DNA from 3 places in the Paenibacillus sp. J22P277 genome. Region 3 is predicted to be linked to each of the others. Evidence: predicted binding sites of a transcription regulator. Region 3 holds the regulator's gene; each other region holds the start of a gene.
The links. Region 3 encodes LexA, which represses DNA repair genes until DNA is damaged. Its sites were predicted from a motif close to CGAACATATGTTCG; they were not measured.
Positions count from the first base shown of each region.

Region 1: a site for LexA is predicted at 4,307-4,320, ahead of AC50YL_RS17520 (DNA polymerase IV). Genes of this name have one in related genera too.
Region 2: a site for LexA is predicted at 6,263-6,276, ahead of recA (recombinase RecA). Genes of this name have one in related genera too.

Region 1 is NZ_JBXENS010000005.1:62,377-72,629, reverse strand. Features, by position in the region: gene AC50YL_RS17540 (MFS transporter) at 1-224, opposite strand, end outside; gene AC50YL_RS17535 (DUF4362 domain-containing protein) at 292-783, opposite strand; gene AC50YL_RS17530 (ArsB/NhaD family transporter) at 867-2,147, opposite strand; gene AC50YL_RS17525 (YhjD family protein) at 2,507-3,031, opposite strand; gene AC50YL_RS17520 (DNA polymerase IV) at 3,028-4,284, opposite strand; gene AC50YL_RS17515 (hypothetical protein) at 4,477-4,737, shown strand; gene AC50YL_RS17510 (HAD family hydrolase) at 4,828-5,490, opposite strand; gene AC50YL_RS17505 (class I SAM-dependent methyltransferase) at 5,525-6,247, opposite strand; gene AC50YL_RS17500 (aldo/keto reductase) at 6,446-7,423, shown strand; gene AC50YL_RS17495 (AraC family transcriptional regulator) at 7,590-8,312, opposite strand; gene AC50YL_RS17490 (DUF5412 family protein) at 8,628-9,077, opposite strand; gene mraY (phospho-N-acetylmuramoyl-pentapeptide-transferase) at 9,344-10,253, shown strand, end outside.
Region 2 is NZ_JBXENS010000001.1:129,190-139,442, reverse strand. Features, by position in the region: gene AC50YL_RS00635 (DUF3243 domain-containing protein) at 1-180, shown strand, start outside; gene AC50YL_RS00630 (DUF3388 domain-containing protein) at 326-1,090, shown strand; gene AC50YL_RS00625 (helix-turn-helix domain-containing protein) at 1,125-2,096, shown strand; gene AC50YL_RS00620 (YajQ family cyclic di-GMP-binding protein) at 2,217-2,705, shown strand; gene rimO (30S ribosomal protein S12 methylthiotransferase RimO) at 2,855-4,180, shown strand; gene pgsA (CDP-diacylglycerol--glycerol-3-phosphate 3-phosphatidyltransferase) at 4,180-4,764, shown strand; gene AC50YL_RS00605 (competence/damage-inducible protein A) at 4,873-6,132, shown strand; gene recA (recombinase RecA) at 6,346-7,401, shown strand; gene AC50YL_RS00595 (RecX family transcriptional regulator) at 7,478-8,143, shown strand; gene rny (ribonuclease Y) at 8,316-9,860, shown strand; gene AC50YL_RS00585 (TIGR00282 family metallophosphoesterase) at 9,938-10,253, shown strand, end outside.
Region 3 is NZ_JBXENS010000003.1:491,994-502,246, forward strand. Features, by position in the region: gene metH (methionine synthase) at 1-2,517, opposite strand, end outside; gene AC50YL_RS11230 (1,2-dihydroxy-3-keto-5-methylthiopentene dioxygenase) at 2,745-3,281, shown strand; gene AC50YL_RS11235 (HAD family hydrolase) at 3,644-4,429, opposite strand; gene AC50YL_RS11240 (hypothetical protein) at 4,453-4,971, opposite strand; gene AC50YL_RS11245 (aldo/keto reductase) at 5,021-6,007, opposite strand; gene AC50YL_RS11250 (DUF896 domain-containing protein) at 6,038-6,235, opposite strand; gene AC50YL_RS11255 (LysM peptidoglycan-binding domain-containing protein) at 6,412-6,792, opposite strand; gene lexA (transcriptional repressor LexA) at 6,980-7,600, shown strand; gene AC50YL_RS11265 (hypothetical protein) at 7,687-8,268, opposite strand; gene glnA (type I glutamate--ammonia ligase) at 8,583-9,911, opposite strand; gene AC50YL_RS11275 (MerR family transcriptional regulator) at 9,960-10,253, opposite strand, start outside.

The DNA.
Region 1 (10,253 bases), on a different contig from region 3:
CGCCTGACGACGAAGCCTGCCGGAAGGCTCATCAATCCCATCGTGAGCGCGCCCAGCGACGTGATCCGGCCGATGTCGCCTTTGGAGAAGCCGAGGTCCAAGAGATGCAGGTTCAGGATGAGGCCGAAGATGCCCGCCGCGATGCCGAACAAGCTTTCCGTCGCGATGAACCGTTTCACGCCGGGGGATAAATCACGTACCAGATGCAGGGTATATGTCCACATGAGTTGCGCCTTTCCTCTTGCTGCGGTATGTGCTTCATCTTACATGGCGGCGGCGTCCGGTTCAATCTTATTTCTGCGGAACGACCGGGAATCGAAAATATTGGCCGGCCTCGCCGTCGCAGCCCGTCAACACGTAATTGTCGGCGCCGTCGAATCCCGGTTTCTTCCCGATGCCGGTGCATAGCGAGCTCGGCCTGCCCAAGTCGCTGCCGTACGCGTCCATGGCGTTATCGTACGTGAAGCGGATCTGCTTCCCGTCGTAGGTCAGTTCGCTTACGATCGGGCCTCCTTCGATCGTAAACGCGGTAACCCGGACCTGCGCGTACCCGGGCTTGGCCGACTGGACATGGTTCATGAACGTCTTCCAACGCTTCAGATTGACGTAACGGCCATGCACGTTCACGACGTCGCCGTTCTCGACCGCCTGCTCCGACGTATACGGTATCGTCGGCTTCGGAAATCCGGCAGCGGCGGCGGCTTTCGTATCGCCTGCGTCCGATGACCGGCAGCCCGTCAGCAGGACCGCCGCCAGAAGCACGGCCGCAATCGCCTTGCACATGTACATCCCCCCTCGTCTATTCGACGCCGAAAGCACCGTAAAGTTTCATTTTCTTCCAAATGAGTGAAAAAAGCCCTTTCGCTTCAAAGGAGGTACCGTACGTAGATATACCCGCTGGCCAGCGCGACCGACAGGAGCATGAGCGGGAACGCGACCTTCATGTAAGCGACGAACCGGATCGGATGGCCTTCCTTCGCCGCCAGCCCGGCCGCGACCAGATTGGCGCTCGCTCCGATCAAGGTGCCGTTGCCGCCCAGGCAGGCGCCGAGCGCGAGACTCCACCACAGCGGCTCCATATGATCGACGCCGCGCGCGCCCATCTCTTGGATCAGCGGAATCATCGTGGCCACGAACGGAATGTTGTCCAAGAACGCGGAGGCGATCGCGCTGAGCCACAGGATCAGCATGGAAGCCGCCGCGACGTTTCCGCCCGTGAGGTCGATCGCCTTGGCGGCGAGCTCGGCCATGACTCCGGTCTCGACCAGCCCCGACACGAGCACGAACAACCCGGCGAAGAAAAAAATCGTCGGCCATTCCACTTTCTTGAACGCCTCTTCCATGCGATGCTCGCCCGCCAGCAGCAGCAGGACGAACGCGCCCGCGAGCGCGACGGCCGCGGATTCCAGGTGCAGCGCCTGGTGCAGGAAGAAAGCCAGGATCGTCAGCCCCATGACGCTCAGGCTCTTGACCAGCAGCCGAACGTCGGTGATCAGCCCGGACGGGTCCAGCTCCATGAGACTTCTCTTCCGTTCCGGCGTCGTCCGGATCTGCTTGCGGTAGAGCAGGACGAACAGCGGTACGTAGACCGCCATGATGATCGCCGCAATCGGGGCCAGATTAACGATGAACGCGCCGAACGTCAGCTCCTTCACCGCGCTGCCGATCATGATGTTGGGCGGGTCGCCGATCAGCGTGGCCGTGCCGCCGACATTGGAGGCGATGACTTGCGTGACCAGGAACGGAATCGGAGAGAGGCCTAGCCGCCTCGTGATGCTGAACGTGACAGGGACCATCAGCAGTATCGTCGTCACGTTGTCCAGGAAAGCCGAGGCGACCGCCGTGATCAGCGCAAGCGCGACCAAGATGCGGACGGGCTCGCCCTTCGCCCGCTTCGCGGTCCATGCCGCCGCGAACGCGAACACGCCCGTATCGGCCGTGACCGAGACGATGATCATCATGCCGATCAAGAGGCCCAACGTGTTGAAATCAATGTGCTGCAGCGCCGTCTCTTGATCCACGATGCCGAGCGCGATGACGAGCAGTCCGCCGATCATCGCCACGATCGTCCGGTTGATCTTCTCCGAAATCATAAGTGCGTATGCGGCCAGAAAAATTCCGATGGCCCAAATGGCTTGTTGTTCCATAACGCCCTCCCTTGTTGGTTTTACGGCTGCCCCTTGCTTGGCGTGCCCAAAAAAAGACAAAAAGAGCCCGTCAGTGACAGGCTCCTCCAGTAACGCGGTATGAATGATTGTTGCCTTTATTCTACACGCAAATAATAGTCGCTGTAAACCCGCGGACGGGCCTTGCTCGTTTTTGGTCTTGCACTCGTTTGGCCTTCCGTTGGCTTTCCGTGCCCCGTTCCGTTGTTTCCTTGCGCGGTTCCGTTGTTTCCTTGCGCCATTCCGTTGGTTCTTGCTTCATCCCGTTGTTTCCATGCGCGGTTCCGTCGTTTGCTTACGCCTTTTCCTTCCCCCGTCTCCCGTTGCCAGTCCGTATCCGTTCACTTCGGCCTCATCGTGCCTTCCTTGAGCAGCACCGCCAGCTCCGACGTGTACCGAGCCAGCTTCATGCTGATCTCGGAACGCATCACGTCGCGCGTCATGCCGAATCGGTCCTCGTAGCCCCGGCAGTAGTAGCGGTGGTACACGACCAGATCCGACTGCTCCTCGTTCAGGATCCGGATATTCCGCTGTTTCAGGTCCCGCCGCAGCCCGTGCAGATCCTGCGCGACCCGATCCAGAATCTTCTGTCCCGCCATCAGAAACGCGCGCTTCAGCACCGTCGTCGTGTTCTCCACGTCGGCAATGCTCCGCTCCACGATCTTCACGATATGCGGCAGCAGGATGTAGTCGCGCAGCATCGCCCGCTCCTCCGTCGTAATGAGGTTGCCCTTTGGCGGGCGCGCATGCGCAGCGGCCGCGGCGCTCTGCGCGCCCCCTTCCGCATGATGCTCGTCGTACCGCTCCACGTGCTCGGTCAATAACATTTTGGATTTCCAGCGTTCATTGCCGTCCAGCTTGCTCATTTGTAGTGTCCTCCAATTTGCTCCGCCCTTTCCCGCGCCACGCCGGATTCCAGCAGCGACGAGGCGCGCATGATGGCCGTGCTTCCGTAGCGCTCCTTGATGGCGTCGATGGCCCGCTCCTTGCTGTAAGCGCGGGAACGGTCCTCGAACAGCGTCAGCTGAATGACGCTGTCGTCCGACAATTGCCCCAAGGCAATGCTGAGCCGGCTGATCGGCAATCCGTTCCAATGCTCCCTGAACAGCTTGAGCGCGGCCGCCGCCACCTCGTGGGTCAAGGACGTCGGCTGCGGCAGAGTCGTCTGCCGGCTGAACCAGCAGGAACGGACGCCGTCGGTTTCCGCCGCGGACACCGACACGACCGAGCCCATGAACCGGTTGCGCCGCGTGCGCTGGCACACCTCCACGACCAGCTCCAGCAGCACGACCTCGATGTCCTTCAGCTCGCGGTACAGATTCCAGCGCAACGCCTTGCCATGGCTGACGGACTTGAGCTGATGCCGGATGCCGGGCTCCACGGGACTCGGATCGATGCCCCGCGCGGTCTGCCAGTAGTAGCCGGCCTGGATGTCGCTCTGCTTGCCCATCTCGCGCCGCATGCGCCGCTTGAATTCGCCGAAGTCCATGCGGGCGATGTCGCCGATGCTCGACAAGCCCATGCGGGTGAAATGCCGGGTCATGGCGGAGGCGACCATGAACATCTGATGCACGGGAAGTTCCCAGAGCGTGGACTCCAATTTGTCGTAAGAAAGCTCGAAGACGCCCTCGTCGGTCTTCTTCGCGTAGTTGTCGGTCGCCATCTTGGCGAGAATCTTCGTCGGCCCGATGCCGACCCGCGACCAGACGCCCGTCGAGTGCTTCACGTGCATCTGAATGCGCGCGGCCAGCTCCTGCGGGGACTCGCCGAAGTAAGCCAGGGAACCCGTCACGTCCAGAAACTGCTCGTCGATGCTGTACGGCTCCACGAGCTCCGTGTAGGATTCGAAGATGCGGGTAATCAATAAGGAGACTTGAATGTACGTCCCCATCCGCGGCCGGATGACGACGAGGTCCGGACATCTCGCCAGCGCCTCCCCGACGCGCGACGCCGTCGTGACGCCGCGCTTCTTGGCGATAGGGCATGCCGCGAGCACGATGCCGTTCATTCTGGAAGGGTCGCCGACGGCAACCGGTTTATCGCTGTACTCCGGATGAGCGGCCTTCTCCACGGAAGCGTAGAAGGACTGTCCGTCGATCAGGAAAATATGCCTCGACATCTATGAACCCTCCCTCGATACACGAATATATGTTCGTATGTTCTTATTATATACCGAATGTGCGTTCCCAATGCAAGGGAAATATCTCCCTGTTCGTCCGATTTCCGCGCTTGCCTGCGGACGCCGGTACGGCGCTGCCCGCACCGGCGCGCGGGTTGCCGGAACCGGGGCTTCGGGGATTATAACAACGACGTGCATTTCACCCAGACGAACAACGACTATTTCCAGTTCTCCTTCGCCGGCACGGGCGCGGAATTGATCACGGGGAAGGAAGCCGGCCAAGGCAACGTCGACATTTACCTGGATAACGTGCTGCAGACGACGGTGAACACGTCGAGCCCGACGCGGTTGGCCAATCAGGTCGTCTATAAAGCGACGGGCTTGTCCAGCGGAACCCACACGCTCAAGGCCGTGAAGAAATCGGGCACCTTACATGCTGCTCGATTCGCTTAGAGTGACGCCGTAGCGCGGGATCGGCAAAGCGGGAACATATTAAAAGGGCTCAAGGCAGCATGATCTGCCCGAGCCCTTTTTCCGTTCGCGCTACAGCAACGCGAGCAGCTCGCTCAGTGCCGTAATGGTATGCAGCGGCTTCGCTTCGCTGCCCTCCGGCCACGGATGGTTCGCCCGCATCCAGACGGTCGGCATGCCGATCCGCCCCGCTCCCTCGATATCGTTCACGGGATGATCCCCGACGAACAGGCATTCCTCCGCGCGCAGCCCCAGCTTGCCCGCCGCCAGTTCGAAGATCCGGGGGTCCGGCTTCTTGATGCCCGCTTCCTCGGAGACGAGGATCAGATCGAACTCGCCCCGGATGCCCAGCAGGTCGATTTTGCCGTATTGGACCGCCGTCCTGCCGTTCGTGATAAGGCCGGTCCGGTATTTCGCCCGCGCATGCGCCAGTACCTCCCTCGCTCCCTCCATCAGCACCGCGTGGCGCAGGTATGCCCCGGGGTAGAACTCCGCCAGCTCGCCCGGCGCGGGCTTCCGCTCCCATGGCAGCTCCTCGAGCAGCTCGGCAAACAGCGTCTCCCGCGGCTTGTAGCCGTCCTGGTCGAGCTCGACGACGCGCTCGAGCATCGCCCGCCGGTCCGCGACATGCCCGAAATACGTATCGAAAAATTGCGCCGCGAACCCGCCGAACATCCGCGTGCGATCCAAAATCGTGTTGTCCAGGTCGAACAATACCGCCTTGATGTTCTCCATTTCCCTCTCTCCTTCCGTTCTCGTTATGCCCTATTCAACGTCGTCTTCGGATCAGAAAATGCGGCTGCGTGGCAAGTCGGTCGAACCATTTGGCGTACCATGCCGCCGCTCCCGGCGCATCCTTGAACTCGGCGGCCGGCTGCGGCTCGACGACGCGCTCGATCGTGAACCGCTCCGCGGTGGCGTTCAATATGTCTTGCAGCGATCTTCGGTAGAAGCTGACCTCCACCGGACCGGACTCCTGCTTGTTCCATGTTTCCGTCAGCAGCTCATGGGCGAAGTAATCCGGCCGATCAAAATGCCGATAATCCATGAAGGGATGATGCACGGAAAAAATCAAGCCGCCCCCCGGCTTCAAGATCCGCCTGAATTCGCGAAAGACGGGTCCCCAATCCGCGAGGTAATGCAGGGTCAAGGAGCTTACGATCAAGTCGAACGACGCCCGTTCGAACGGAAGGGACTCCGCGAGATCGCACGCGAGGACGTTCGCCTTGCCGCCGACGCGCCGTTTGCAGGCTTCGACCATCGCGGGACTGATGTCGATCGCGATCGTTTGCGCGCCCCGCTTCGCGAATTGCTCCGTATACCACCCTGCCGCGCAGCCGGCGTCCAGCACCGTCAGCCCCTCCATGTCCGCCGGCAGCAGCTTGATCATGGCCGGCCGTTCGTAATACGCGTTATGCCCGCTTCGCGCGTCTACGTGCAGCTCGTAATCCTTTGCCAGCTTCTCGTAAGCCTGGATGACCTTCTCCTTCACTTGCCCATCTCCTCCGGCGGTCGAATGGCGTTCAATTCTTCAGATTCGGCGCGTTCCCTGTCCGCTCCTGCCCGCGCGGGGCGAGCGCCGAACAAATTAGGCTGATCGTCATTAGGCATCCGCCCGCCGAATCCGTTATGATAGAAGGAGTCGCCCTGATGTTGCCACTAACAGCCGAAACAAGGGAGGAATCGAGAAATGGAGTATACGCGATTGGGCCAAACCGGCCTGGAAGTATCCAGAATTTGCCTGGGCTGCATGAGCTACGGCATTCCGACGCGAGGATCGCATACCTGGACGCTGGACGAAGAGAAGAGCCGTCCGTTCATCCGCAAGGCCTTGGAGCTCGGCATCAACTTCTTCGATACCGCGAACGTCTACTCGGACGGGACAAGCGAGGAGATCGTCGGCCGCGCGCTCGCGGATTTTGCCCGTCGGGAAGAGGTCGTGATCGCGACCAAAGTGCACGGGCGCATGCGTCCGGGACCGAACGGCGCGGGCTTGTCCCGCAAAGCGATCCTGAGCGAGGTGGACGACAGTCTGCGCCGGCTCGGCACCGATTACGTCGATCTGTACCAGATTCACCGCTGGGACCCGAAAACGCCGATCGAGGAAACGATGGAAGCGCTGCATGAGGTCGTCAAATCCGGCAAAGCCCGTTATATCGGCGCTTCCTCCATGTTTGCATGGCAGTTCCTAAAGGCGCAATATACGGCCGAGAAGCATGGCTGGACCAAATTCGTCAGCATGCAGAATCACTTGAACCTGCTCTACCGGGAGGAAGAACGGGAGATGCTGCCGTTATGCGAGGAGATCGGCGTCGGCGTCATTCCTTGGAGTCCGCTGGCCCGCGGCCGCTTGACCCGGAGCTGGGACGAGATCAGCGAGCGGTCCGAGACCGACCTCTTCGGCAAAACGCTGTACGCGTCCGCCGTCGATTCCAATCGCGCGATCGTGGAACGCGTCGCCCGGATCGCGGCCGCGCGGGGCGTGAACCAAGCCCAAGTCGCCCTGGCCTGGCTGCTCGGCAAATCCGTCGTGACTTCGCCGATTATCGGCGCGACGAAGCCCCAGCATCTGGACGATGCGGCCGCGGCGGTGGCGCTTGCCCTCTCGCCGGAGGAAATCCGCGAGCTCGAAGAAGCTTACGTCCCCCATCCCGTACAGGGGTTCTAACCCTTTATCGCGCGCATGCTCTTAAGTCGGCACGCAAAAACCGGACTCGCCATGGCGGGTCCGGTTTTTGCATTGGCTTGCCTATCTAGCTGCTCGCCCGGCTTGCCCGCATGGCTTGCTCCTACTGCTTGCCGGGCTTGCCTGCCTTGCCCGCTGAAGCGCAGCCTCAGGCTTTCATGGCCTCCATGATGGCCAAATACTGCACGTCGCCCAGGCCATAATGGGAAAATGCGCCGAACAGCCGCTTTAACAGCTCGTCCCGGGATTTCGATTGATTCTCCCGGATGAAGGCGGTAATTTCATTCTCGGGCTTGCGGTATTCGAGGAAGAGCCCGATGCCCCGGGCCATGGCCGGCATCAGGGGCGTCCCCGCAGGGAAGCGGCGTTCGATCAGGACCTGCCCGTAGACGGCACGATAGTCGGCGGGAGGAATATCGACGGCTTCGATTTCGTCCCGATTTTCCGCCTCTTTCGCCATATGGAAGAACAGCTTTCCTTCATAACCCGTTTGATTTAAATACGCCAGCGCGGTGAGCAAATTCATCTGGCAGAACATGTCGTCGCCGAACCATAACGCGATGCCGGAATGCCGGTGCTCGATCAGCGGTTTTAGCGGCGTCAGGGTAATACGCGCGTATTCCTGCGGCGATACTCCGTGCCCTTCGGCGCGCAACCGGTTAAACGCCTCGCCGAAAATAGGTTCGGCCGCCTCGCCGGAGCACATCGCCTCGTTGAAAGGCGCATAGTCGTCGCCTTCCCGCATGAGCCCGTTCGCGCCGAACGCCGCCTGCATGGCCTGGCCGTTCAAGAGATGCAGGATGCCTCCGTCCAACCCGGCATGCAGCTTGTTTTGAAGCTCTCGTATCCTTGTTTGCTTCGCATGGTCCATCGCCTTGCGCCTCCTCCGAGCGTCGCTTATCTTCTTGACTTATTCGAACGTTCTCCTTCGAGGCGGCGCTTCCCCCCGACGGGATCATGTTCTCTCCTTACTCTACCGCCTCTTCAGGCCATTCCGGCATCGGAATAAACCGGTAGTTCAACACGGCCTGAGCGATTGCCGCATTCCCTGCCTTGGCGATGATGACATGACGATCCTGGCTCAAATAATTTCGCGTGTCGATCCGGTCGCAGAAATTCATATAGGCGCCCGGAGAAAGGCTTCAAGGTATCCCCTTCCTTTACGGGAACCCCTCTAACCAACTATTTATTCGCGACTCTTGGTTACGCAATTGTAGTTTTTCTTGATTTTATAAGCACGGCAGGCTCTCCCGGTCGCGTCGTACACGTCGGTTGTCACGTTCAATACGGCATCGTAATTTCCGTAGTCCGCAGGATTCTTGATCGCCAACAGGCGATTATCCTGCCAGGTGATCGTCGGCGTATGTCGCGTGCGTTCGTAATAAACCGTGCGTACGGCATCATCGTGTTGATGGTCCGTGATATTGACGAACAGCATCACCCCGCCGGCCGCGCCGCCATAATTGCGATAAAAGGCCTGGGCGCTGTACGCCCCGTTCGGCGACTCGATAGGCGAATCGAAGGGCGTGCCTTGCGTGTAGCGAAAATCGTAGGTTAGTTGACGATAAAATACATAGGAAACAATGATTGCGAGGCATAGGCCGACAATCGTTAAGCATGTTGCAAGTTTTCGCATCGCGTCACCTCTTCCTCCATGTACGATAGACATATCCAACAACCACTTCGATCATCGCGATCGGAATACCTCCCAAGGGCAGCCGAATCGTCGTTGAACGATGCGCGCTTATGTCCGTTCGTTTAGGGAGTTTTACCGAAAATATGAAAAAAAGGCAGGCAAACCTTCACTTTTACGGACGAAAAACTTTAGGTAAAGTCATGATACTGGCTTAACCGAATCTTGCAGGTTTTTTCATGTTGTGATTGGGAAAGGAGATTTGCGCAATGCTCGATATATTCGGAATAGCCGGTCTTTCTTTTTTGCTTGTGGCGTTTCTTACCCCCCTGCTCATTCGCGGGCTGCGTTACCTGAAGCTAACCCAGCCCATTCGCTCGGAGCTGCCCCCCGACCATCAAGCCAAGAAAGGGACGCCTTTGATGGCGGGACTCGTTTTGCTGACCGGCGTCGCGACTTCCCTGCGGTTTCAACCTGCGCCCTGGATGATTTTTTTATGCGCCTCGTTTCTCTTATTCGGTTCGGTCGGCTTTATGGACGATTTCAAAAAGGCAACGCGACAGGACCCGTCGGGCATCTCCGGACGGACAAAACTGGTGTTTCAATTCGCATTTACGGGTATCCTGCTCATCGCCTTGCTCCGTTCGTTTTCGCTGACGAGCGAGATATCGCTGTTCAATGGCTATCAGCTGCATTTGCCCGTTTATGCGTACGTAGCGATCATGTTGCTTTTTGTAGTCGGCTCGGCGAACGCGATCAATTTCACGGATGGTTTGGACGGTCTATTGATCAATGCCGCCATTCCGACTTATTTTTTCTTCTTTCTCATATCGGACAAGCCGGAAGTGCAACTCTTCTCGCTCGTCATGATCGGTTGCCTGCTCGGCTTGTTTTTCTATAATATTTATCCCGCCAGGGCATTCATGGGAGATACCGGATCGCTGGCCATCGGAGGTTCGCTTTCCATTTTGGCGGTCATCGAGAAGATCGAAGTATTGATCCCGATTCTCTTTTCCGTGTATCTGGCCGAACAATGTTCGGTCATCCTGCAAGTCTGGTTCTACAAGCGCACGAAATTGCGCCTATTTAAAATGGCTCCGCTTCATTACCATTTCAGTTTGAAGTACGGCTGGAGCGAGAATAAGATCGTCCTGGCATTCGGTTTCGCTTCTTGGGCTT
Region 2 (10,253 bases), on a different contig from region 3:
ATGGGGTTAAACGAAGATACCATTGCGAACCTCGCTTTCGAGATCGGCTCCTTCCTTGATGAGAAGGTCGATCCCAAAAACGAAGAACAGCGCACGCTCAAAGAACTGTGGGATGCCGGCGACGAGTCGGAACGCAAAACGATTGCTGGCCTGATGGTCAAGCTAGTGCAACATTCGTAAACCTTCCACGAGAAAAGCCTCCCCAGCGGAGGCTTTTCTGTAATGTTCGTTTATTGTTGCAGGAATTTGACGAATATTGTAGAATAAACTTTTTAAAGCTTCAAAACGATCTTAACGTCAATTATTCCTCAAGCAGAGGTGTCATATGGAATTTAAACAATGGTACATGGAATACAAAATACATAAAAACCGTCCCGGGTTGCTCGGAGACATCGCATCGCTGCTCGGGATGCTCGAGGTCAACATTCTTACCATCAACGGAGTAGAGAACCGTACGCGGGGCATGCTCCTGCAAACGAACGACGACGAGAAGATCGAGATTCTCGGACGAATGTTGCAAAAGGTGGACAATATCACGGTGCTGAAGCTTCGCGAGCCCAAGCTGGTCGATATATTGGCCGTTCGTCACGGCCGCTACATCGAGCGGGATTCCGACGACCGCAAGACGTTCCGTTTTACGCGCGACGAGCTCGGCATGCTGGTTGATTTTCTGGGCGAAGTGTTTAAAAGAGAAGGAAATCAGGTCATTGGCCTGCGCGGCATGCCGCGCGTCGGCAAGACGGAATCGATCATCGCGGGAAGCGTATGCTCCAATAAACGATGGACCTTCGTATCCTCGACGCTCCTTCGCCAGACGGTGCGCAGCCAACTGTCCGAAGAGGAAATGACGCCGAACAATATTTTTATTATTGACGGAATCGTCAGCACCATCCGCTCCAATGAGAAACATCATGCGCTGCTCCAGGAAATCATGGCGATGCCTTCGACCAAAGTCATCGAGCATCCAGATATTTTCGTGAAGGAGTCCGCTTTCGAATACAGCGATTTCGATTATATTATCGAATTGCGCAATACCCCGGACGAGGAGATATCGTATGAATCGTTCACGATGGGGTTCAATGATTTCTAACGGCCAATTGTTAAAATGATGAGGAGGTGTGGTCATGTCGGATTTGGGCGCTTTGCTCAAGAAAGCGAGGGAGCAGCGAGAACTGTCCTTGGACGATATTCAGGACTTGACGAAGATCCGCAAACGTTATCTTGAAGCCATCGAAGAAGGCAATTACAGCGTGCTGCCCGGCTCGTTTTATGTACGCGCATTCGTGAAGAATTACGCCGAAGCCGTTGGACTTGACGCGGAGGAAGTGCTTCGGCTCTACAATAAAGAAATTCCTTCGAGCGTACCTGAGCAGCAAGTCATCGAGCCCGTTCAGCGACCGCGCCGCGCGACGCAATCGCAAACGTCCGACCGCATCAGCAGATGGGGCTTCCGTGCGTTAATGTGGTCTTTTCTGCTGCTCATCATCGTGCTCGTGTACATATTCGCGATTAAACAGCCGGCCAAGGACAAAGTGGATTCGGCCGATCAAACGAAAATGACCGATGATACGAAGCCGCCGGAGACGTCCCCGGACAAGGATACGGTGAAAAACGGCAATCAAGGGCAAAATACGCCAACGAACGGCGGAATGACGGGCGGGGGCGATACGGGGACGGACGATGCGAATCCGCCGGCCGATCCGCCTCAGGATCCAACGCCTCCTCCTCCGACCACGACGCTTACGCTGGACCGCACGTCCGGCTCGACCGATTATTACAATGTTTCCCCGGGCGGCGCGCATAAGATTGAAATGAAGTCGACCGGTCATGCTTGGGTAGGGATTTATCAGAAGAGCCGGTCCGGGAAAATGGTTCTCAGCAAAACGATGGAAAACGGAGATACCGCAACTTACGATGCGGACGGTCCCGTTTATATATCGGTCGGACGGGCCGATTTTGTAGAGGTTACCGTCGACGGCGTCGCGATCGACGACGGCAACGGTTCCGGCAAGCCGCGCAAAATGCAGCTTACACCCGTAGAGGATACGGCGGGCGCGGGCGGCGCGACGGGCACGGATACGGCGACGACGCAATGATTCTCCCGGCAGGCCCGAGGCATTCAGACTGGAATTTTCGGTCCTGGATGCCTTTTCCTATGAAGCGGGATGCGTTATAATACATGTTTAGAATAAGTATAAATAAAGGAGCTGCATCACATGGCGGAACATTCATTCGATATTGTCTCGAAAGTCGATATGCAGGAATTAAGCAACGCGATCACGCAGGCGGAGCGCGAGATCGAAACGCGGTTTGATTTCAAGGGAACGAAGAGCAGCTTTACGCTCGAGAAGAGCGATCTTGTCGTCGTTTCGGACGACGAGTACAAGCTGAAGAGCGTCGTCGACATTTTGCAGTCCAAAATGATCAAGCGCGGCGTACCGATTAAAAACATGGAATTCGGCAAAGTCGAAGGGGCGTCCCTCGGAACGGTTCGACAACGAATCAAGCTGAAACAGGGCATCGAGCAAGACAGCTCGAAGAAAATCAACGTTCTGATCCGCGATTCCAAGATCAAGGTCAAGAGTCAAATTCAAGGCGATTCCATCCGGGTAACCGGCAAAAGCCTCGACGAGCTGCAAGCCGTCATGGCGCTGCTGCGAGGCGCGGATCTGCAAATAGATCTGCAATTCACGAATTATAAATAAGGCGCCGGACGTTTTTTGCCTGCATAGAACGGAGTCCCAGAAGCTGCGAAAAATGCGGCCGAATGGGACTTTTTCCGGTTTTGACACTGCATAGGCCATGTATTATACTTGTTAGGATAGCTTTTCGGAGGGGTTTGGGGGATACATCGATGACTGAAAGAGTGAAAGTCGTAACATTAGGATGCGAGAAAAACCTCGTCGATTCGGAAATCATGTCGGGGTTGATCGATGCGCGCGGTTACCAACTGGTGGACCAGGCTGACGAGGCTACGGTCATTATCGTCAATACGTGCGGATTCATCGACGCCGCGAAGGAAGAATCCGTCAATACGATTTTGGACATGGCCGATTTTAAGCAAACCGGCCGATTGAAGGCGCTTATCGTATCGGGCTGTTTGACGCAGCGCTACAAGAAACAATTGATGGAGGAAATGCCGGAAATCGACGGTATCGTCGGAACGGGCGACTTCCATCATATCACGGACATCGTCGACGAGGCGCTTCGAGGCAAACGCCCGGTGAAGGTCGGCAATCCGGCGTTCGATTACGATCAGAAACTGCCGAGGCTCGTGACGACGCCGCGTTACACCGCGTTCGTGAAGATCGCGGAAGGTTGCGATAACGCTTGCACGTTCTGCTCGATCCCGATCATGCGGGGCAAATTCCGCAGTCGTTCCATGGAGTCGATCGTTGCCGAAGTACGGCAGCTAGCCGACCAAGGCGTGCGGGAAGTCAGCTTGATCGCGCAGGATTCCACGAATTACGGCACGGATTTGTACGACAAATTCATGCTGCCTGAATTGCTCAACCGCGTCAGCGAGGTAGAAGGCATCTCATGGGTTCGCCTGCATTATGCGTACCCGGGCTTCTTCTCGGACGAATTGATTGAGACGATCGCGACCAATTCGAAGGTGTGCAACTATATCGACATGCCGCTGCAGCACAGCGAGGATTCCATTCTGAAGCGGATGCGGCGTCCGGGCCGCCAGCGAGACACGCGCGAGCTTGTTTCCCGCATCCGCGCGCGTATTCCCGACGTGGCGCTTCGCACCTCGATTATCGTCGGGTTTCCGGGCGAGACGGACGAAGATTTCGAACGCCTATGCGATTTCGTCCGCGAGATGAAATTCGACCGTCTCGGCGTCTTCACGTATTCCCCGGAAGAGGACACGCCTGCCGTTCGCTTGCCGGACGCGGTGCCGGACGACGTGAAGGAATGGCGTTCCAATACGTTGATGGAGATCCAGCGCGAGGTGTCCAAAGCTTTGAGCGGCAAGCATATCGGCAAAGAAATCGAAGTTCTTGTCGAACGCTATGACGGCCGCAGCGACGTTTACGTGGGCCGTTCGCCTTACGATGCTCCGGAAATCGACGGCGAAGTGTTCATTTCCAACTGCAAGGCCGCGATCGGCGAAATTCAAAAGGTGCGGATCACGCACGCTTACGAATTCGACATGTCCGGGGAGGGGCTATAGTGAATTTAGCCAACCGCATCACGCTCGCACGCATCTTTTTGGTTCCGATCATCATGGTGCTGCTGCTCATCAACGTGGATCTGAAGCCGCTCTCGTTCGACGGCTCCGATTTTTCCATTACGTGGAATCAAATTTTGGCTGCGCTCGTATTTATAGTAGCGGCGAGCACGGATGGCCTTGACGGCTATATCGCGCGCAAGAACAAGATCGTCACCAACCTGGGCAAGCTGCTTGATCCGCTTGCGGATAAGCTGCTTGTCGCGGCCGTGCTCATTTCCCTCGTGGAAATGGAAAAGCTGCACGCATGGATCGCCATCGTGATCATCAGCCGCGAGTTTGCGGTTACGGGCTTGCGTCAGATCGCCTTGCTGGAAGGCACGGTCATGGCGGCGAGCAAATGGGGCAAATGGAAGACGGCCGTGCAGATCACGATGATCATCGATCTGTTGCTGAACAATTTCCCGTTCGCGTTCTTGGACTTTCCGTTCGATCAAATCTCGATTTACGCGGCGGCGCTTATCACGGTATACTCGGGGATCGACTACTTCGTCAAGAACAAAAATCTCATTCCGCTTACGGCATAGCACGACAGATACGGCATCACTCCTTCGCCTTTTATGGAAAGAGTGGTGCTTTGCTTTTCCTTGCTCGGGTATCGCCAAATCCTATACATAAGAAGTGGAGATGTTCAGATGCGTGCAGAAATCATAGCGGTCGGGACGGAGCTGCTGCTCGGCCAAACCGTCAACACGAATGCGACCTACTTGTCGCAAGGATTGGCCGAACTCGGAATCGACGTGTATTTTCAAACCGTTGTCGGCGATAATGCAGGCCGTATTCGGCAAGCGATCGAACTGGCCCGCACCCGTGCGGACTTGATTATGTTTACCGGCGGGTTGGGTCCAACGATGGACGATTTGACGAAGGATGCCCTGGCGGAATATCTGGGCCTTTCCATCTCCGAGCACGAACCGAGCATGGCCAAGATCGAAGCCATGTTCACGTCGCGCGGAATTCATATGGTGGAGAGCAATCGCAGGCAAGCGAACCTGATCGAAGGCAGCGATCCGCTGCATAATGAAGCGGGGCTTGCCGTCGGCAACGCGCTCACGGTCGACGGCACCCATTACGTGCTGCTGCCGGGCCCTCCGCGCGAGATGAAGCCGATGTTCGACGGACCGGGGAAGGCTTGGCTGCGGACCGTCATGAACGAGGAACGCCGATTGTACTCGCGGCTGCTGAAGTTCGCGGGAATCGGAGAATCGAGCCTGGAGCAGGCATTGATCGATTTGATCGAGACGCAGACCGATCCTTCCATCGCGCCGTATGCAAAGGAGGGCGAGGTAGCGATCAGGCTGTCCACCAAAGCGCTCAGCGAACTGGAGGCGAACGGCAGGCTGGACACGGCGGAACGGCAGATTACGGACCGCGTCGGCCAATATCTGTACGCGCGCGAGGACATCACGCTGGAGGAAGCGGTCATCAGGCTTCTAAGGGCCTCCAGAAGAACGCTGGCGAGCGCGGAAAGCCTAACGGGGGGATTGCTCGCCCAGCTGATTACCCGCATCCCAGGCAGCAGCGGGGAGTTCACTGGCGGCGTGGTGACGTATACGAATCTGATGAAGCATCGCTTGCTGAGCATCCCGCTGTCCCAGCTGGAAGGAACGGGCGCGCCTGGCGCGATCAGCGAATCGACGGCGGCGCTGATGGCGGAGCGGGTTCGGGAGCTGGCCGAGAGCGATTTCGGGGTCTCGCTGACCGGCGTCGCGGGTCCGTCGGAGTCCGAAGGGAAGCCCGTGGGGCTCGTCTATTTCGGATTAGCCGAGCGAGGGAAGCAGACGAAAGTATTCACAGCCACATTGAACGGAAACCGCGAAATGATCCGCGTCCGCGCCGCGAAATCGCTTCTTTACAGGCTGTGGCAGGCTTTGTCCGGCAAGGATGTAAACTAGCGTTTCGTGTAAAAATATAGCTTGCCAACGTATGGATGATCGACTATAATCGACCTTAGACGGAAGAACCGTGGCGAAGATTACTTTGCTGCGGTTTTTTTTATGCTCTCTGTTGGCCAATGGAGAAATAAGAATATATGTTCGTAAAAAGTCTTGTCAAAGCATTCGAAACAAGGTATCATGAGAGTATAAATCATGAAGGATGTGAGTTCGTTGGCAGATCGTAAGGCTGCGCTCGAAATGGCTCTACGTCAAATAGAGAAACAATTCGGTAAAGGTTCCATAATGAAGCTTGGCGAATCGACACATATGCAAGTCGAGACCGTTTCCAGCGGTGCGCTTGCGTTAGATATTGCTCTTGGCATTGGCGGTTTTCCAAGAGGACGGATTATCGAAGTATACGGTCCGGAATCTTCCGGTAAAACAACGGTAGCGTTGCACGCAATCGCGTCAGTTCAGCGCTCGGGCGGACAAGCTGCTTTCATCGATGCGGAGCATGCGCTGGATCCTTCCTACGCCAGCAAATTAGGCGTTAACATCGACGAACTGCTCCTCTCGCAGCCGGATACGGGCGAGCAGGCACTTGAAATCGCCGAGGCGCTCGTACGCAGCGGCGCTGTCGATATCGTCGTTGTCGACTCCGTGGCGGCGCTCGTGCCTAAGGCGGAAATCGAAGGCGACATGGGAGATTCCCACGTAGGTCTACAGGCGCGTTTGATGTCCCAAGCGCTTCGTAAACTTTCGGGTGCGATCAGCAAATCAAAGACCATTACGATCTTCATTAACCAATTGCGGGAGAAAGTCGGCGTAATGTTCGGTAACCCGGAGACGACGCCTGGCGGACGTGCGCTGAAATTCTATTCCTCTGTTCGCCTTGACGTACGCCGTATCGAATCGATTAAGCAGGGCAATGACGTGGTGGGTAACCGCACGCGGATTAAAGTCGTGAAGAATAAGGTTGCGCCTCCGTTCAAACAAGCAGAGGTCGATATCATGTACGGCGAGGGCATCTCGAAGGAAGGCAGCATTGTCGATATCGGCGTCGAGCACGATATTATCCAAAAGAGCGGCGCATGGTTCTCCTTTAACGGCGAACGTCTGGGCCAAGGCCGGGAGAATGCGAAGCAGTTCTTGAAAGACCGTGCTGACATCTCTTCCGTAATCGAGAAACAAATTCGTGAGGCTAGCAACGTGGCTGCGAACGCGAACGCTGCCGCATTCAGCGAAGATGAAGAGTCCGAGGACGAATTGGAACTCGGATTGGAATAAATCGGCAACACGTATACGTTATATCAGAAGCACCTTTAACAAGGTGCTTCTTTGTTTATAAGAGAGGTGAAGACATATCCTTACGATTACAAGCGTAGAGCAGGATAAGAAGAAAAAACAACGGTATTATTTGTATGTCAATGATGCAAAAGAACCATTCACCAGCGTGCACGAAGATCTATTAATCAAGTTTCGGCTTTTGAAAGGGCGGGAAATCGAGGCGGATGAGCTGAAGCAAATTATACTCGAGGACAGCCACCATCGCGCTTATATATTGGCGCTTGCCCATCTGGGGGCCAGGCCGAGAACCGAGAAGGAAATTTTGCGTTATTTAGCCCGTAAGGAGTTGGATGAACAGGCGGCGCAAATAGCGATCGAGCGACTGAAACATGAGGGACTGGTGAATGATCCCGCGTATGCAGAACTTTATGCAGCGCAGCGGATGCGTTCGCAATTGAAGGGCAGGCGTCTGCTGCAGCAGGAATTGCAGCAGCGCGGAATCAAGCGGGATACGGCGAAGGAGGCGGCGGCGAAGCTGAACGAAGAATCCGAGACGGAGATCGCCATCCGCGCGGCGTTGAAGAAATGGCCCCATATTAAAGGAGAAGAGCGCGAGAGAAAACAGAAGCTGGCGGTGTTTTTGCTGCGCAGGGGATTTCCCGCATCGACGGTTAGAGAAGCCGTAAAAACGGCTGCGCAAGGGGAACTCGAGGATGAAGATGGGCTCATGCTTGACAATTGATTTTCACAAAAGATAAAATGAGTTTGTATTCTATCTTCCAGAATCGATTTTCCTTCCAAAAATTGATTCAAAACGATTATTTTCGCCAATTAAGAATGTACGTTAAAAACCGGCTGGAAAACCAAATACTGTCCCAAGCGTTTGCTTAGGTGAACAACGAGGAGGTGAGATAATGCTGCCAGTATGGGCAACTATCCTGATCGCTCTCGTTGTTGGTGCAATTTTCTTTGGTGTCGGTTATTTTATTCGAAAATCGATCGCCGAGGCCAAAATTTCAAGTGCCGAGCAAGCCGCAAGTCAGATCGTAGAGAATGCGAGAAAAGACGCGGAGGCGCTGAAGAAAGAAACGGTTCTCGAAGCGAAAGATGAAGTCCACAAGCTCCGTACCGAGGCTGAGAGAGATATTCGCGAACGTCGTAATGAGGTACAGCGTCTTGAAAGACGACTGATTCAGAAAGAAGAGTCGTTGGATAAAAAAATAGAAGCGCTGGAACGCAAAGAAGAACAAGTAGCCAACAAAGAGAAGCGGATCGAGGAAACGCAAGAGCAGATCGATTCACTCTACAAGCAGCAGCTTCATGAACTGGAACGGATTTCCAACTTGACGATGGAAGACGCGAAACAAGTCATCCTGACCAACGTTGAACAAGAGGTTCGTCATGAAACGGCTCAAATGATCAAAGAAATCGAGCAGCAAGCGAAAGAAGAAGCAGATAAGAAAGCACGCGATATTATCTCGCTTGCTATCCAACGCTGCGCAGCGGATCATGTTGCAGAAACTACGGTATCCGTTGTTGCATTGCCGAACGAAGAAATGAAGGGCCGTATCATCGGCCGCGAAGGCCGCAACATCCGTGCACTGGAAACGTTGACCGGTATCGATCTCATCATCGACGATACACCGGAAGCGGTCATATTGTCCGGTTTCGATCCAATTCGCCGCGAAATCGCCCGGACATCCCTCGAGAAGCTCGTTGCAGATGGACGTATCCATCCTGCCCGCATCGAGGAAATGGTCGAGAAATCGCGTAAGGAAGTGGACGAGCGCATCCGTGAATACGGAGAGCAGGCGACGTATGAAGTGGGCGTTCACGGTTTGCACCCAGATCTGATCAAAATATTGGGCCGCTTGAAATACCGTACGAGCTATGGTCAGAATGTGCTTAAGCATTCCATGGAAGTCGCGTATTTGACCGGTTTGATGGCAGCAGAGCTGGGAGAGGACATCACATTGGCGAGAAGAGCGGGTTTGCTGCATGACATCGGCAAAGCGCTTGATCACGAAGTGGAAGGCTCTCACGTCGAGATTGGCGTCGAGCTGGCGAAGAAGTACAAAGAGCATCCGGTTGTCATCAACAGTATCGCGTCGCATCATGGCGATTGCGAGGCAACTTCCGTCATCGCCATGCTGGTCGGCGCTGCGGATGCACTATCTGCGGCAAGACCGGGGGCAAGAAGAGAGACGCTCGAAACGTACATCAAGCGCCTCGAAAAACTGGAAGGCATCTCGGAATCGTTCGAGGGCGTCGAGAAATCGTACGCCATTCAAGCCGGACGCGAAGTTCGCGTCATGGTGCAACCGGATAAAATCGACGATACGGAAGCATTCCGTTTGGCTCGCGACATTACGAAAAAAATCGAGAGCGAGCTCGATTATCCAGGGCATATTAAAGTCACTGTTATCCGCGAAACGCGCGCAGTCGAATATGCCAAGTAACCACATAGCATGAAACCGGGAAAAGTGGCTGCTTGTCAGCCACTTTTCTCGGTTTATAACAGAAAGGTTTGACGAACATGAACGTATTGTTTATCGGGGATATCGTAGGTAACGTTGGCCGCGCCGCAGTGAAAAAAGTACTGCCCGCCTTGAAAACTAAGTACAACCCGCATATCATCATTGCCAACGGCGAGAATGCGGCGGCAGGCAGAGGGATTACCGCCGCGATCGTAAAGGAATTGCTGGAGGCAGGCGTTCACGGGATTACGATGGGCAATCATACGTGGGACAACAAAGATATTTTCGAATGGATCGACGATCAACCACGGCTCGTGCGTCCGGCGAACTTCGCGCCGGAGGCGCCAGGCCAGGGAGCCGCGATCATCAAGGCCA
Region 3 (10,253 bases):
GCGATGATCGGTATTCATGAGCTTGTTCGCGATATCCAGCCCGTCCATCGCGTCCTTGGCATACAGCACGAGGCCGTCGTATTCCGGGCCGATCCGCGTCTTGGTGAACTTCCGCGTCAGCGCGGCGCCGCCGACCAGGATCGGCGCATCGATGCCGGCATTGCGCAAATCCTGCGCCGTCACGACCATCTGCTGCGCAGACTTGACGAGCAGGCCGGACAGTCCGATCGCGTCGACCGGTTCCTTGCGATAGGCTTCGATCAGCTGCTCGGGCGGAACCTTGATGCCGAGGTTGATTATCTTGTATCCGTTGTTCGACAGGATGATCTCGACCAGATTCTTGCCGATATCGTGCACGTCGCCCTTGACGGTCGCGAGAATGATCTTCCCTTTGACCGCGGATTCCGTCTTCTCCATATGCGGCTCGAGGTAGGTGACGGAGGCCTTCATGACCTCGGCGCTCTGCAGCACTTCCGCGACGATCAGCTCGTTGTTGTTGAACAGCCGGCCGACCTCTTCCATGCCCCGCATGAGCGCGCCGTTGATGATGTCGAGCGGCGCGTACTTCTGCATGGCGAGGTCAAGATCCGGATAGAGTCCTTCCTTCGTGCCTTCCACGACGTAGGAAGCGAGCCGTTCCTCCAGCGTCAACGTCGAGATCTTCTCTTTCTTCACGACCTTCTTCTCGCGGAAGGCAGCCACGAATGCGGCAAGCGTATCGTCGTTCGTATTGTAGATCAGTTCTTCCGCCAAGCGGCGTTCTTCTTCCGGAATCGACGCGTACCGTTCCAGCTTCTCCGTATTGACGATCGCATAGTCGAGGCCGGCCTTGGTCGTGTGATACAGATAGACCGAATTCAACACCTCGCGGCCCGCGTCCGGCAGCCCGAACGAGATGTTGCTAAGGCCGAGAATCGTCTTGGCCCGCGGGTATTTGGCTTTGATCATCTTGATCCCTTCGATCGTCTCCACGGCGGAGCCGATGTACTGCGGATCGCCGGAGCCGACCGGGAACATGTTCGGATCGAATATGATGTCCTCCGGCTGCATGCCGTACTTCTCCGTGAGGAGCTCGTACGAGCGCGTGGCCACTTCCATCTTGGCTTCGCGCGAGACCGCTTGTCCGCGCTCGTCGATCAGGATGCATACGACCGCCGCGCCGTAACGGTGGATCAGCGGGAGAATCTTCTCGAACTTCGATTCGCCGTCCTCCAGGTTGATGGAGTTGATGATCGCTTTGCCCTGCGAGTATTTGAGCCCCAGCTCGATGATGTGGTCATAGGTCGAATCGAGCATGAGCGGCACTTTGATCTTCTTCACGACTTCCGGCAGAAACCGGTGCACCGCGTACGATTCGTCGATGTCGGTGTCCTGCAGGTTGATGTCGATGACATGCGCGCCGCCCTTCACTTGGGCGCGCGCGATCTCCGATGCTTCATCGAACTTCTCTTCCTTGATCAGGCGCTTGAATTTGCGCGAGCCGGAAATGTTGGTCCGTTCCCCGATCATGATCGGCCGGTTATCCTCTTCGATGAACACCGTCTCGATCCCGGACACCGCCGGCGGATGATCGCCGTACTGCTTCCGCGGCGCGTAGTTGGCCAGCGTCTCGGCCAGCGCGCGAATATGGTCGGGGGTCGTTCCGCAGCAGCCGCCGGCGATGTTCAGCCAGCCGTGCTCGGCGAAATCCGCGATCTTCTTCGCCAGCGACGCCGGCGATTCGTGATAGTTTCCGTTCTCGTCCGGGAGTCCTGCATTGGGGTAGCAGCTGACCGCGGTACGCGCGATTTCCGAGAGCGACCGAATGTGATCGCGCATGAATTCCGGACCGGTGGCGCAGTTCAGGCCGATGGAAATCGGATTCATATGCTCAAGCGAGATATAGAACGATTCGATGTTTTGTCCCGCCAGCGTCGTGCCCATCGGCTCGATCGTACCCGATATCATCAGCGGCAGCACGATGCCGGTTGCCTCGTAGGCTTTATGGATGCCGATCGTGCCGGCCTTGACGTTCAGCGTATCCTGCGACGTCTCCAACAGCATCGCGTCCACGCCGCCTTCGATCAAGGCCAGCGCTTGTTCGCAATAGTCGTCGACCAGCTGATCGAACGTCACGCCGCCCGTGACGGACAGCGTCTTGGTCGTCGGTCCGAGCGCGCCCGCGACGAAACGCGGCTTGTCCGGCGTCGAATATTTATCCGCCGCCTCGCGCGCGAGCTTAGCCGCGGCCAGGTTGATCTCCCGTGCTTTCTCCGGGATATCGTATTCCGCCAGCACGACGCCCGTCGCGCCGAATGTATTCGTCTCGAGAATATCCGCGCCCGCGGCCAAATATTCCTCGTGGATGTCCCGGATGACGTCCGGACGGGTCAGCACGAGCATCTCGTTGCAGCCCTCCAGCTCTTCGCCGCCGAAGTCGGCCGGACCGAGGTCGCGCTGCTGAATCATCGTGCCCATCGCGCCGTCCAGTATAAGGATGCGTTTCGCCAGCATGTCCTGTATCGTCGGTTTCGTCATTGATGCACTTCCCTTCCGAAGCTGCCGCTCATCGCCGACCGGAAGCAAGGCTCGCCCCACGGTTCGGCAAAAAGTCATTTCCTTATACTCTACCAGAATTCCAACCTTGTGAAAAGGCATGAACGCCCGTTTTCATATGGGTCCCCGACTCGGTCGACAGGGCTGCCAATATGTTTTATAATTATTCTTATCGGAAATACGATTATTATTTGAAACGAGGGATTCGCATGGCAGAGATCCGCGTACGCGGCACGAACGAACGCATCAGCGGCGAAGAGAACGTCCGCGCGTTTTTGGACAAACAAGAAGTCTTGTACGAGCATTGGGACGCTTCCAAGCTTCCGGCCGAACTTCATAACAAATTCGTACTGAGCGACGAAGAGAAAGCGACGATCCTCTCCACGTTCGATTCCGAGATCCGCGACTTGGCCGCTCGCCGCGGCTATCAAATCTGGGATGTCATCTCCCTGTCGGACGCAACGCCGAACATCGAAGAGCTGCTGAAAAAATTCGAGCAAATCCACACGCATACCGAGGACGAAATCCGCGGCATCGTATCCGGACGCGGCATCTTCATCATCAAGGGCGACGAAAACACCGGTTACTTCGACGTTGAGCTCGAAGCCGGCGACGTCATCTCCGTTCCGGAGAACAAAGCGCATTTCTTCACGCTGATGGATAACCGCGAGATCATCGCCGTTCGCCTGTTCATCGAGAAGGACGGCTGGATCGCGAACAATATCGAAGATCCGACGTTCGCTTAAAAGCGTTCATTTAAAGCATGACCTGCGGTCGGTATGGGTTTCCGCTCGCTGTTGTAGTTCTGATTTTTTTTGATTATGTAAGAGATTAGAGGTTGAAATCAGACTACAAAGGCGACCGCTGACGCTGCTTCAACTCCATACCGACCTTCGGTCACTATTTATTCGCGATGTTTTTCGCTCTCTAAAACAAAACAAAGAAAAAGGAGACCTTTCCGCGGATTGGTCTCCTTTTTCTTTGCTTGATGACAAGAGCTCCATTAAGAAATGCGAACAAACTCCCTGCGCGTTGCGACGGCGATTGTAGGCGATGAACCATCTGTGATTCCGGAATTTGCTTGCCGCCGATCCGCTCGCCGTGCCGTTTAGACCAGCAACGGCAGCAGTTCTTCCAAATGCTTGATTTCATGGGTAGGAATGATGTCATCCGTGCGCGTTATGCCGTGGCGGTTGATCCATACGGACGACATGCCGATGGTATTCGCGCCAAGTATATCGGTCGTCAGCTTGTCTCCGACCATGATGCCGTGTTCCGGTTCGATGCCGAGACGTTCGAGCGCGTGGCGGAATATGTCCGGGGACGGTTTTCCTTTGCCGAATTCGCCAGAAATGATGATGTGATCGAAATAAGGCGCGATGTTCGGCACGCCCGCCAGCTTCTCTCGCTGCAGATCGGGGGAACCGTTCGTGAGCAGCAGCAGCTTGTAGCTGCCTTTCAATTTATCCAAGACGGCAAACGTCTCTTCATAGACGTACGGCCGTTCCCGGCGTTCGGCCGGAAACCGCTCCGCCAGTTGAGCGCCGAGCGCTTCGTCATCGATGCCGAGCGCCTTCAGGCCGCGCGTCCACGCTTCCTTGCGATAACCCGGCGCCAGCTGCTGCAGCTGGCGGAACTCGGTTTGCTCGCCTTCCAGGAAATTCGCCCACAACCCTTCGAACGGGTTGATGCCGATCATCTTCGTGAACGGGTACGTCTCGTAGGATTCATAGAGGGCACGGGCTTCGCGGCGCACCGCCTCCTCCAACGCTTTGGCATTCACGCCTGTCTGTGCGGCAGCCGCTTCGCAGGTCGCGTCGAACGCCTCCTGCACGCTGCGGTCGTCCCAGAGCAGCGTATCATCCAAATCGAACAGAACTGCTTGTTTAGCCATGGTTTCTCGTGCGCTCCACTCTGTTATTTTTCGGTAAACGGAATTCCGTGCTGCTCGGCAAATGCTTTCAATCGCGCCGTCATCGGTTCAATCGGATATCGGTTCATGACGCGCGAGAAGACCCAATTGCCGCCCTTATGCTGCTCGATCACGATATAGCCTTTCTGCGTGTTGATCGCTTTGATATTGCTGACGTACACGTTGCGATCTCCGGCGAAACGGCGGGTGCGAACGAAATCGCTTCCGACCGACAGGTACGGTCTGCGCAGCAGGAACAAGCTCGCAAGCACCACGTAACAGGCAATCGTGACCCAGAACATCGTGTCGGCTTGCTTGAACGCGTCGGAATTGATCGTCACGATCACATAGAATAGGATGAAAAGCAGCAGGAACGCCGGCATCAGATAACTGCGGCCTTTGAAGGTATCCAGCCCTGCCTTGCCGGACTTCGCCGACATGAGCGGAGCTTGTCCGTGTTTCTTGCGCTGCTTGTTGATTTGCTCTTGATTCTTTTGTACTTTACGCTGCCACGATCTTGACACGGATGATCCCCCTTAGCAATCTTCAAACATTCTCTGGTTTGGCGGCCGATTAGTACGGCCGGGCGAATTTGGCGATAAAGCGGTTCGGGTATTCGCTCGGAAGCGCGCTCGCTTCGTCGAGCGCATGCCATACCGAATCCGGCATGGTCCAGCCGATGGCGCCCATGTTGTCCTGGTACTGCTCCAACGTGCTTGCGCCGAAGATCGGCGAGGTGATGCCTTTGCGCTGCAGCAGCCAAGCAAGCGCGATCTGCGACGGCGTTTTATCCAGTTCCGCGGCCGCGGACCGAACGGCATCGAGAACGGCGAAATTTTTATCCGACGCCCGAAGCGCCCAGGAGCTCTCGCCCAACTTCGACGTCAAGCGTCCGCTGGTCGGTTCTTCGCGCGTATAGCGGCCCGTCAGGAAGCCGCCTCCGAGCGGCGCCCAAGGAATGATGCCGATATTTTCCTCCAAGCAGAGGGACAGCATCTCGCGATCCATTTCCCGGCTGACGAGGCTGTATTGCGGCTGGATCGATATGAACCGGGCGTACCGTTCTCGGTCGCTCGTTGCAAGCGACTTCATCAACTGCCATGCAAAAAAGTTGGAACAGCCGATATAGCGCACTTTTCCCGCCGAGATCAGATCGTCCAGCGCGCGCAGCGTCTCTTCGATCGGCGTGGCATGATCCCAGACATGCACTTGATAGAGATCGATATAATCGGTATCGAGCCGTGTCAAGCTGGCTTCCGCCGCGTCCATGATGTGCTTGCGGGAGACGCCGCCGCTGTTCGGATGCTCGCCTGTCATGAACCGTACTTTCGTAGCGAGCACGACTTCGCTGCGCCGGCCTTTTATCGCTTTGCCCACGATCTCTTCCGATCTGCCCTGGACATACACGTTCGCCGTGTCCAGGAAATTGCCGCCGCGGTCCAAAAAGTCGTGCGTCATCGTAATGGAATCCGATTCGTTCGTCGTATTGCCGAAGGACATCGTACCGAGACATAATTCCGAGACCGCAAGCCCGCTGCGACCTAATAGCCGATATTGCATTCGGTTTCCCCTCCTCGAAATGGCAGATGATTAATGCTTGATCGTTCCCCCGTTTTCTTCCTCGTCCTCCGCCCATTTGATCGTGTCCAGCTGGTTGCGGAAATTCCGTTTGAAGTTATCCAGGTACATGCGGCGCAGCTCATCTCGCTCCGCCAGCTCTTCCGGCGTCAAGCCGACCGTTTTATTCTTTCTCGAAAGCTCGTTGATGCGAGCGATGATCTTCTCCATTCTGCGTTTCTCCTCTCGTCTTTCAGGCCAACATCACATCCTTTACTTTGACATTTTTAATCATCCATTGTCAAGGCGAAGCGGCCTTTCGTCAAGCTGTTCGGAACTTATGATAAAATAGAAAAAGACCGAACGCATGCGTTCGGTCTTCGATCCATCTATAGACGGATGACGGCTCAGCGATCGGCAGGGACGATAAGCTTTTGTCCCGCTCTCAATTCGCTGGAGCTTAAATTATTCCGTTTCTGCAGATCGTACACGGTTCTGCGAATATCCTCGTCTTCCGTTCTTACGCTGCTGGCGATTTCCCATAGCGTATCTCCCGAACCGACAATGATGACTTGTTCCGATGCTGTCGGTACGGAGGGCTGCTCGCTGTCCGCATGTCCGGTCAATAAGGAGAATCCGACGAACAAGAGCAAAAAGAATAGAGAAGCGGCCGCCAATCTGATGAGCAGCCGTTCGGTTGCGCGTTCCCTTCGTACGCCGCGAACCGATCGCGGAGTCACCGGTTTATCATTATAAGCAGTCGAGTATGTCGATATTGTTTGCATCATGATCAGCACCCCAAACGTTTGTTCTGTTCTTGTGAAATCAGAATAACACGAACATCCGTTTGCAGTCAACAGATTTTAGAACATTTGTTCGCCGCAAAATGCGAACTTGTGTTTCTCGAACTTATGTTTGTACGAACTCCGGTTCTGTGCTATAATTTTACACAAATGAACCTTTGGAGTGATTTCGGTGTCGAAACTTTCAAACCGCCAGCAGGCGATACTTGAATTCATTAAGATGGAAGTCCGGGAGAAAGGCTATCCACCTTCCGTACGCGAGATCGGCGAAGCGGTTGGACTTGCTTCCAGCTCGACCGTCCACGGCCACCTGGACCGTTTGGAGAAGAAAGGCCTGATCCGCCGCGACCCGACCAAGCCCCGCGCGATCGAAATATTGGATGGGGACGACAACGAAATTCCGTTCCCGCTGGCCATAGCCAAGGTACCGGTCGTCGGTAAAGTCACCGCCGGCGTTCCGATTACCGCAACCGAGAATATCGAGGAATATTTTCCTCTTCCAGCCGATAAAGTCGGCGACGATAACGTCTTCATCCTTAGCGTTATCGGGGAAAGCATGATCGAAGCAGGCATTCACGACGGCGATTACGTCATCGTCCGCCAGCAGCAGAGCGCGATCAACGGCGACATCGTGGTCGCGATGACGGAAGACGACGAAGCGACCGTCAAGACCTTCTATAAAGAGAAGGATCATATCCGGCTTCAACCGGAGAACTCCACCATGGAGCCGATTCGCCTCCGCAACGTCAGCATTCTCGGCAAGGTCATCGGACTCTTCCGCGATATTCATTAATTCGTACGTTAAAAGGGCAGTCACCGCTTTCCAAGCGTTGTGACTGCCCTTTTCCCATGCTCTTCCGTCCCCTGCGCTTCGGGTACCTAGGACCCGATTTCCCGAAACAGCAAATTGCGGTACGTAAATCGGCTGCTCTTGAATTTAAAATTGAGTTCAACGCCCGAAAAGCGGATCGCGATCGACTTGAGCGCACAGGTCTTCACCTTCCGTCGAACGAGGCAGCGTACGCGCGCAACATCCTTCGCATTCACCGCGGCTGCCAGAGCGGCCGCGTATGCCTTCGAGCCCGCCATTGCCTTGTAGAACGGAAGAACGTCCCTGGCGATCGCCCGATGGATCGGCGTCGAGAAAGTAAACTGCGTGGAACCCGGCGGAATGGTCGTGCCATTCGAATATTGAAGAACCGGCGCCGGGAACGCGAAATCAATAAAATATCCGATGCCGTTGGTAGAAAAGCCATCCAGCTTGGCCGGCTTCGTCACCGCTTTGAACAGCGCGATCAGCGTGTCCAGATCGCCTTGCCTGACCGCTTTCGACCATCGCAGCGCATAGTTGCGATCGCGCGCGATTTTCTTATAGAAGGGAATCATGATGGCAGCCACATGGGATAGAATCGGACCGGTCAGCTTAAACGCCCCGCCCTTGGCTTCCGGTTTCCCTGCCATTCCCGCCACACCCTTTCGGTAACTTTTAGTATGGCATTATATGCCGGCGCGAGCGTACGAGTGCGGAGACGGCGGCAGGTTCGCCTCTATGCAGTCAAGAGCCGGGAGACGCCCGGGAGCGAAAACCTGTTCCTTCGATCACTCCTCCGCTCCGCGAACAAGGGACGACAGGACAACAAACAGCACGCCTCGGCAACTGGCAGCCCATGTCGCAGTTGCCGTCTCCGCCTTGCCAATATCCCGTCGGCAACTCATTCCCGCTCCCTTAAACGCAAAAAACCCTTGGCATGTAAATGCCAAGGGTTTGGATTGCTCTAGTAGAGCGCCAGGTATTGGTCTCTCTCCCACTCGTGGACTTGCGTGCGGTACATGTCCCACTCGATTTCTTTCAGCTCGTAGAAATGTGCCAGCGCATGATCGCCCAACGCATCGCAGATGACTTCGCTGCGAAGCAGTTCGGTCAAGGCTTCTTTCAGATCGTCCGGCAAGCTCGGGATGCCTTCGTCGATCCGCTCTTCCTCGGTCATGACGTAGATGTTGCGATCCGTCGGAGCCGGCAGCGGAAGCTTGTTGCGGATGCCGTCCAAACCTGCTTTGAGCATGACCGCCAGTGCGAGGTACGGGTTAGCTGCCGGATCCGGGCTGCGCATCTCGACACGCGTGCTGAGGCCGCGGGAAGCAGGGATGCGGATCATCGGGCTGCGGTTGCTGGCGGACCAGGCTACGTAGACAGGCGCTTCATATCCCGGTACGAGACGCTTGTACGAGTTGACCGTCGGATTCGTGATTGCCGCGAACGCGCGGGCATGGCGCAGCAAGCCGGCCATGTAATAACGCGCGACTTGGCTTAGGCCAAGCTTGTCGCTCTCGTCGTAGAAGGCGTTCTCGCTGCCGCGGAACAGGGACTGATGGCAGTGCATCCCCGAACCGTTGACGCCGAATAAAGGCTTCGGCATGAACGAAGCATGAAGGCCGTGCTGGCGGGCGATGGTTTTGACGACCAGCTTGAACGTTTGGATCTGATCGGCTGCTTTGATCGCATCCGCGTATTTGAAGTCGATCTCGTGCTGCCCCGGTGCCACTTCATGATGGGAAGCTTCGATCTCGAAGCCCATTTCTTCGAGCGTCAGCACGATTTCGCGGCGGCAGTTCTCGCCAAGGTCCATCGGCGCCAGGTCGAAGTAACCGCCCTGATCGTTCAGCTCCGTCGTCGGGTTGCCGTTGGCATCCGTCTTGAACAGGAAGAATTCCGGTTCGGGACCGACGTTCATGGACGTGAAGCCAAGCTCTTCGGCTTCCTTTAGCACGCGTTTCAGGATACCGCGCGGGTCGCCGGCGAACGGCGTGCCGTCCGGCATGTACACATCGCAGATCAGGCGGGCGATGCGGTCTTCCGCTATCCAAGGGAATACAACCCATGTGTCCAGATCCGGATAGAGGTACATATCGGATTCTTCGATGCGCACGTATCCTTCGATGGATGAGCCGTCAAACATCATTTTATTGTCCAACGCTTTCTCGAGCTGGCTGACGGGAATTTCGACGTTCTTGATCGTGCCCAGCAAGTCGGTGAACTGAAGGCGGATAAAACGAACATTTTGTTCTTTCGCGATGCGTCTGATGTCATCTTTGGTGTAGCTCACGGAATCAGCTCCTCTGTTATGGTGGTGTAAGGATTACTTGCGTTGTCGTTATTTCTTGTTATAGAAACGGGACAACTGGCCTTGGATCAAAGAGGCCTTGCCCGGTCTCTTCTCAAGCAGCTGCTGTTTCAGCAGGCGGTGAAGCTGTGCGTCGGACAACTCGCGTCTCTTCACTTCCGACAACTCGCTGACGACGGTGGCGTCCTCCGATTCCTTGGACACCGGGTTCATCACCTGCTTGATGCCGGCAATATTCACGCCTTTCTCGATCAGCGACTTGATCTCCAACAGTCGCTCCACGTCGTTGAACGAGAACAATCGCTGGTTGCCGCTCGTGCGCGC